One region of the Burkholderia sp. AW49-1 genome, then DNA from elsewhere that is predicted to be linked to it. Evidence: riboswitches for the same ligand, from Rfam matches in the RefSeq annotation. Region 1 holds a riboswitch; the other holds the start of a gene.
The links. A riboswitch is a leader RNA that binds a small molecule or an ion and turns the genes downstream of it on or off. The one in region 1 is predicted to bind cobalamin.
Positions count from the first base shown of each region.

Region 2: another riboswitch for cobalamin. It lies ahead of ACV22W_RS00050 (TonB-dependent receptor domain-containing protein); the one in region 1 lies ahead of cobA (uroporphyrinogen-III C-methyltransferase).

Region 1 covers NZ_JBSAXF010000005.1:266,683-270,084, forward strand. The annotation lists gene cobO (cob(I)yrinic acid a,c-diamide adenosyltransferase) at 1-339, opposite strand, end outside; gene ACV22W_RS11300 (cobalamin biosynthesis protein) at 374-751, opposite strand; gene cobA (uroporphyrinogen-III C-methyltransferase) at 748-1,557, opposite strand; cobalamin riboswitch at 1,668-1,904, opposite strand; cobalamin riboswitch at 2,029-2,291, shown strand; gene ACV22W_RS11310 (HoxN/HupN/NixA family nickel/cobalt transporter) at 2,479-3,402, shown strand, end outside.
Region 2 covers NZ_JBSAXF010000001.1:6,311-9,712, forward strand. The annotation lists gene ACV22W_RS00050 (TonB-dependent receptor domain-containing protein) at 1-1,773, opposite strand, end outside; cobalamin riboswitch at 2,089-2,281, opposite strand; gene ACV22W_RS00055 (helix-turn-helix domain-containing protein) at 2,391-3,402, opposite strand, start outside.

The sequences.
Region 1 (3,402 bases):
GTCCCAGCCCTTGCGCGCGGTCGCGATATCGGCGTCGCGGTTCTGCGTGTTCCACGTATAGCCGTCGCCCATCGTCACGAAGTCGCATTGCGCGACCGCGCCGAGGAAGTCGCGCTCGGACGTGTGCAGCGCGCCCTTGATGAACTGCACGACGCCGAGCCGCATGCCGTGGCCGAGCACGCGCACGGCCATGCCGAACGCGGCCGTGCTCTTGCCCTTGCCGTTGCCGGTGTTGACGATCAGCAGGCCCTTTTCCTGGGTGGCGGCGGCCTGCTTCTTTTCATGGCCGGCGCGGCGGCGTTCGGTCATCCGCTGATGGGATTCGGCATCGGTCTTCATCGGGAATCGTCCTGTCGAAAGCGAAACAAAGGGTTCAGAGCGGGCCGGCGAGCGCGACCGTCACGCCGCCCAAGATGGATTTGGGGCCGAGCAGCCGGCCACGCGGCGCCGCGAGCCGCGCGCACGGCTCGGCCACGCCCGCGACGCCGAAACGCGCGAGCGCGGCCGCCGACGGGCCGCTCAATGCCGGTCCGGGGCACTGCGCGAGCTGCGCCGCGTCGAACGCGACGAGCGGCCAGCCGCGGCGTGCGCACAGCATGCGCAGCGGCCGCGCGCGCGCCTTGTCGACGAGTGTCGCGACGACGGCCGGCTCGGCATCAGGGTAGTGCTTCAGCGCCGCGCGGATCGCAGCATCGAGTTGCGCGGCCGTCACGTCCGCGCGAAACCCGACGCCGAGCGCGACGCGCATCATGCGCGGCCGCCGAGCGCCGCGCGCACGGCGGGATCGTCGGCAAGCGCCGCGACGCGGCCGATCACGACGATCGCGGGCGAACCGATACCGGTCGCACCCACACGTTCGACGACGGCGTCGAGCGTCGCGAGCACGTGCCGCTGCCCGTCACGCGTCGCGTTCTCGATCGCCGCGCACGGCATGTCGCCGGGCACGCCGCCGTCGCGCAGCGCGGCCACGATCGCGTCGAGCCGGCGTATGCCCATGTAGATCACGATCGTCATGCGCGTCGCGGCCAGCGCGCGCCAGTCGGGCTCGTCGGCACCCGCGCCGTGGCCCGTGACGAAGATCACGCCCTGCGCGTCGCCGCGATGCGTGACCGGAATGCCGAGCGCGGACGGGGCCGCGATACCGGCCGTGATGCCGTTCACGACCTCGACCGGGAAACCCGCCGCGCCGAGCGCGAGCAGCTCCTCGCCGCCCCGGCCGAATACGAACGGATCGCCGCCCTTGAGCCGCGCGACGCTGCGGCCCGCGCGCAGGTGCGCGAGCATCGCGGCGACGATCGCCTCCTGCGGCGTCGACGCATGGCCGCCGCGCTTGCCGACGTGCTCGATGCGCGCGTCGGCGCGTGCATGGCGCAATACGTCGGGGTTCACGAGGTCGTCGACGAGCAGCACGTCGGCCGCGGCGATCGCGCGCACGGCCTTCAGCGTCAGCAGATCGGCGTCGCCGGGGCCGGCGCCGACGAGCCACGCGCGGCTCATCGGACGCGGCACGGCGCACACCGTGTCGTGGCAGTGGAAAGGGGACGGCGAACGGCACATCGGCGGCCGGCGGACAGGCAAGGCATGATGGATCGGGCGAAGCCCGCGCGAACGCGGGCGGGAAGCGCACCCCATCCGTCCCCCGCGGATCGGGCGTTCGGCGAGCAGCGGGCTCGCCCCTTGCGTCGGCCGGTATCCGGGCTGGCCGCTTGCCAGGCCGCAGCCTTCCCGCCCGCTGAAGGGCAGTGGCATCGCGGGCGGCCTGGGCGCGTGCGGGGGGAACCGCGGCGCGCGGGCGGCGTACCGTTGCGGGGACAGCACAGGCCGGGCGGACTTCCGCCTCCTGTTTCCCGTTTAACTGCGTGCGCGGAATGCGCATGCGAGCACCGAACGCGGCGCATACGATAGCACAGCGATCGGCCCGCGCGAACCCGCCCCGCGGGCGCCGCGAGCGCCCCCGGCACGATGCAGTGGCCGTGCCGAACGCGCCGCGGCGGCCCGTTCCGCCTTGACGCTCCCCGCACCGCCGCCTACACTCGCACGCGTTTTGGTGCTCGCGCGTGCTCCTCCGGCGCGCGCAGTTAAACGGGAAACAGGGAGCCTGGCTGCGCCGCAGCCGAGCCAACCTGTGCTGCCCCCGCAACGGTAAGCGAACGCATCGCGCCCAGCGCGATGCAGCGCCGCTTCGCCGCATGCCTGCCGCATGCGGACGACCGCCACTGGATGCCGCGCATCCGGGAAGGCGAAGCGGCGTGTTCGTCAGCCCGGATACCGGCCAGAACGTGGGGTTCAGCGCCGCGGGGAGGCGGCGCATCGTCCACGGCCGCAGCACGCCCGACGCCCGAACGTTGCCCGCTTCCTTTGCCGATCCGTCAGCCGCAGCACGCGCGCGGGCCGGGGCGAAGAACGGCCGGCGGCGCAGGCGGGGCCGACGACGGCCGTGTTGGCATTCATCATGTCGACCGTTCGCAAAGGAGCATCATGCTCGACTCGTTCTTCCGCCTGTTCAACGACAGCTCATCCGGGCTGCGCGGCAAAATCGTCGCGATCTATTCATTGCTCGTCGCCTTCAACGTCGGCGCGTGGATCTGGGCCTTCGTCGCGTTTCGCGACCAGCCCGTGCTGCTGGGTACCGCGCTGCTCGCCTACGTGTTCGGGCTGCGCCACGCGGTCGACGCCGACCATATCGCCGCGATCGACAACGTCACGCGCAAGCTGATGCAGGAGGGCCGCAGCCCGCTCGGCGCGGGCCTGTTCTTCTCGCTCGGCCATTCGACGGTGGTGATCGTGATGTCGGTCGCGGTCGCGCTGACCGCGGCGTCGCTCGCGCGTTTCGAGAGCATGAAGACCTGGGGCGGCGTGATCAGCACGAGCGTGTCGGCGTTCTTCCTGCTGGTGCTCGCGGCCGCCAACCTGCTGATCCTGATCTCCGTCTACCGGACGTTTCGCGCGGCCCGCCGCGGCGAGACGATCGTCGACGCCGACCTCGACATGCTGATGAACCAGCGCGGCGTGCTGGCCCGCCTGTTCCGGCCGCTGTTCCGCCTCGTGTCGCGCAGCTGGCACCTGTATCCGGTCGGTTTCCTGTTCGGCTTCGGCTTCGACACCGCGACCGAAATCGCGCTGTTCGGCATTTCGGCCACGCAGGTGCAGGGCGGCCTGTCGTTCTGGTCGGTGATGGTGCTGCCGGTGCTGTTCACCGCGGGCATGACGCTCGTCGACACGACCGACGGCATCCTGATGATGGGCGCGTACCGCTGGGCGTACGTGCGGCCGATCCGCAAGATCTACTACAACATGACGATCACGTTCGTGTCGGTGCTGGTCGCCGCGCTGATCGGCGGCATCGAGGTGCTCGCGCTGCTCGCGGATAAACTGTCGCTGGAGGGGCCCGTGTGGGATTTC
Region 2 (3,402 bases), on a different contig from region 1:
CGACGGCAGATACGTCGTGTTGGCCGGGTCGTCGAACGTCGTGCCGCCGTAGTTCAGCGACGCACCCGTGCTCAGTGCGTGCAGGTTGAATTCGTCCCACGTATGGTCGACGTTGACGCTGACCGTCTGGCGCGGCCGGCGGTTGAGCCAGCTGTCGTTGGTTTCGTCATGGGGATTCAGGAAACCGACCGCGACGCTCACCGGCGTATAACGGCCGATCGTGCCCTTGTACGACAGGTCGATGCCGCGGATGTGCGAGCGACCGATGTTCATCGGCGAGCGCGTCGCGGGGTTGTAGGCGATCAGGTTGTTGATGCGCGTGTCGTAGATCGCGGCGCTGAACGTGCCGTACGCCGTGTTCGCATCGAGCGCGGCCTCGACCGAATCGCTGCGTTCCGGGTTCAGGTCCGGGTTGCCGTAGCCCGGGTAGTACAGGTCGTTGAACGAGGGCAGGCGGAACGCGTTGCCGTACGACACGCGCGCCGTATAGACCGGCGTGATGGCCCACGACAGCGCGGCGTTGCCGGTGTTCACGGCCTTCCCGGCGATGATCTCGTGCCGCCCCGCGACGAACATCGTCACGCTGCCGAGCGTCGCCGACTGATGCAGCGAGAACGCGGAGTCGTTGCGCGTGGGCACGCCGTCCGGCACGTCGACGGGCAGGAAGGCCTGTTCGCGCGTGAAGTCGTACGCGACCTTCGTCTCGCCCGACAGCGGCAGGCCGAACAGCCGGAAGCCGTGTTCCTGATGGGTCAGCGACGTCGACGAACTGATGCGCTGCGAGTTGATCTGGTCGGTCGGAATGGTCGGGTCGCTCGCGTACAGGAACTGGCGGTCGTTCGCATAACCGAACGACTGGTCGAACTGGGTGTCGGGCGTGATGTCGAGATGGAACGCGATGCCGGTCGTCAGCTGATGATCGAGCTCGCGATTCGCAAAGCCGGCGTTGTCATAGGACAGGTCGGAGCGGTGATACAGCGCGAACGTCGAGATCGACCAGTTGTCGCGCGCGTAGCCGAGTCGCGCATCGAGGTCCTGCGCGTGATACGGATTGCGGCCGTCCTCGTGCCCGTAGGCGAACGGTCGCGTCGCGTCGATGCCGGCCGTGTTGTAGCTGTGCAGGCCGAGCGTGTAGGTGAGGCCGCCGAGCGCGGCGAGCGACCCCGTCGACGGCACGGTGCCCGACGTGCGCACCTGCGTGTCGAAGGTCTTGTTCGAGCCGCCGCCGAACGACACGGTCGTCTGGTTCGGCTGGCCGGCGGCGCGGCGCGTGAACAGTTGCACGACGCCGCCCATCGCGTTCGCGCCGAACGATGCGGCGGCCGGCCCCGAGATCACCTCGACGCGTTCGAACGCGTCGGTCGGCAGGTCGGCCCACGGCGCGATGCCGGTCGTCGGCGAGCCGATCCGGATGCCGTCGATGAACACCGCGACCTGATTGGCGGACGAGCCGCGGATGCTCACGGACGCGGACGAGCCGGGGCCGCCGTTTTGCGAGACGGTCACGCCCGGCAGCGTCGCGAGCGCCTGCGTGATGCTCGGGTCGCTCGGCGACAGCCGATCGAGATCGGCGCGCGTGAGCACCTGCGTCGTCGCATAGCGCTGGTCGAACGATTCGGGCAGGTGCCGCGTGTCGGTCACGCTGATCGTCGGCAGGTCGGCGGCTGCGGCGGGTTGGGGCGGCTGCGGGAGGGCCGTGTCGCCGGCGGCATGGGCGATCGGGGCGAACAGCGCCGTGGCGGCGGACGTGGCGAGAAAGTGGCGAAGATTCATGAGGCAATGAGCGTGATCGTGTTGCAGGTACGGCGAGCGTAAGCGGGTGGCGGTGCGTACCGCCCGGGTTCGTATCGGTCTATCGCGAGACCGGACGGCTTGGGCGGTCGTCGCGCGGATCGAACGACACGGCACGGCACACGCGTGCGGACACGCCGCGCCCATGGCTGGCGCGACGGCACGACGCTTCCGGCGAGGAAGCGGAGGCGGAAAGACTGGACATCTGAAGGGTCCTGAGGTCGGGCCGTCCATGCAACGGGGCGACCGCCAAAGGCGGCGCCTGGCGCTCCGGGACACCCCGCCCGGCGCGGCTGCTTGGACCTCGGGTCGATGGCAGGTCTCCTGGCTCGCGGGTCGCTATTCGCACCGGCCTTCCCGGTTTCCCAGTGGCTTGGAGTAGTGCGGATTCGCCGCTCACAGTTGCGGGGGCAGCCGCAGATTCGAGGCGCTGCCTCTCCTGCGTTCCCTTTTGATCCCGTCTCCGGGAACCATCAGCGCGCAAGCGTAATGGCGAGCGCTCCGGCGCGTCAATCGGCGAAGCGCGCGGGGATGCGAAAAAACGTCAGTGATCGCCGGATTCTTTTCCAGATCCTCGCTTGCGAGACATGAGGACCCCTTTACATCTGATGAAAGGGCGCGTTGGCCGCGCGGCAATCGCGCCGGAAGCGGCTCGGCGCGACGCCCGTCCATCGCACGAACGCCCGCCGGAAAGCTTCTTCGCCCGCGAACCCGAGATGCGCGGCGATCCGCGCGACCGGCCAATCGGACTCGCGCAGGCAGCGCCGCGCGACGTCGGCGAGACACCGCTCGCGCAACGCGTGATAGCCGCTGCCTTCGGCGGCCAGCCGCCGCCGCAACGTCGCCTCGCTGACGCCGAGCCATGTCGCCAGCTCGGCAAGCGCGGGCAGCGCCTGCTCGCGCGCGAGCGCCGCGTCGAGAAAGCCGCGCACCTGCTGCGCCCATGACACGACGGCCGGCGCCGCATCGATCAGACGAAACGGGAAATCGACGAGGAACGCCGTCAGTTCACCCGGCTGGCGGATCACGCGGGCATCGAGCCGCGCAGCGTCGAATGCGAAGCCATAGGTTTTGCGGCCGACGTCAACCGGCGCGTTGAACAGCCCGAGCAGCGGCATCGCGTCGTCGCGGCGCGGATGGCCGAGCCAGACTTCGTCCGGTCGCAGCGGTTGCCCGATCAGCCAGCCGAACAACTGCAGATAGCAGAACAAGCCCGTCAGGTCGACGAGGCACGCGGCCGGGCTGCGCGTGCGGCGCAGCGAATCCATCCGGAACGTCGCGCGCCCGTCGCGCACCGCGAGCGACAGCGCGCCGGCGCGCGGCGTCAGCATCTCGCAGAATTCAGCCGCGCAGCGGATTGCGTCCGCGAGCGTCGCGCAACTGAGCAGGCAGCGGCACATCAGGTCGACTTCCTGCTTGCGCATCGGCGGATGGCCGTTGCCGCGCGCAACCTGCGCCTCGAGCCGCTCGATCGCGTCGCGGTACAGCGCGACGAAGCCGCCGGGCGTCGTCGGTCGTTCAGCCGGCGGTGCGCCGCTGCGCGTCAGCTCGTCCAGCAGGCGGGCGCCGAGGCCCGGCAACATGCGGCCGCGTGCCGGCATTGCGCGCTGT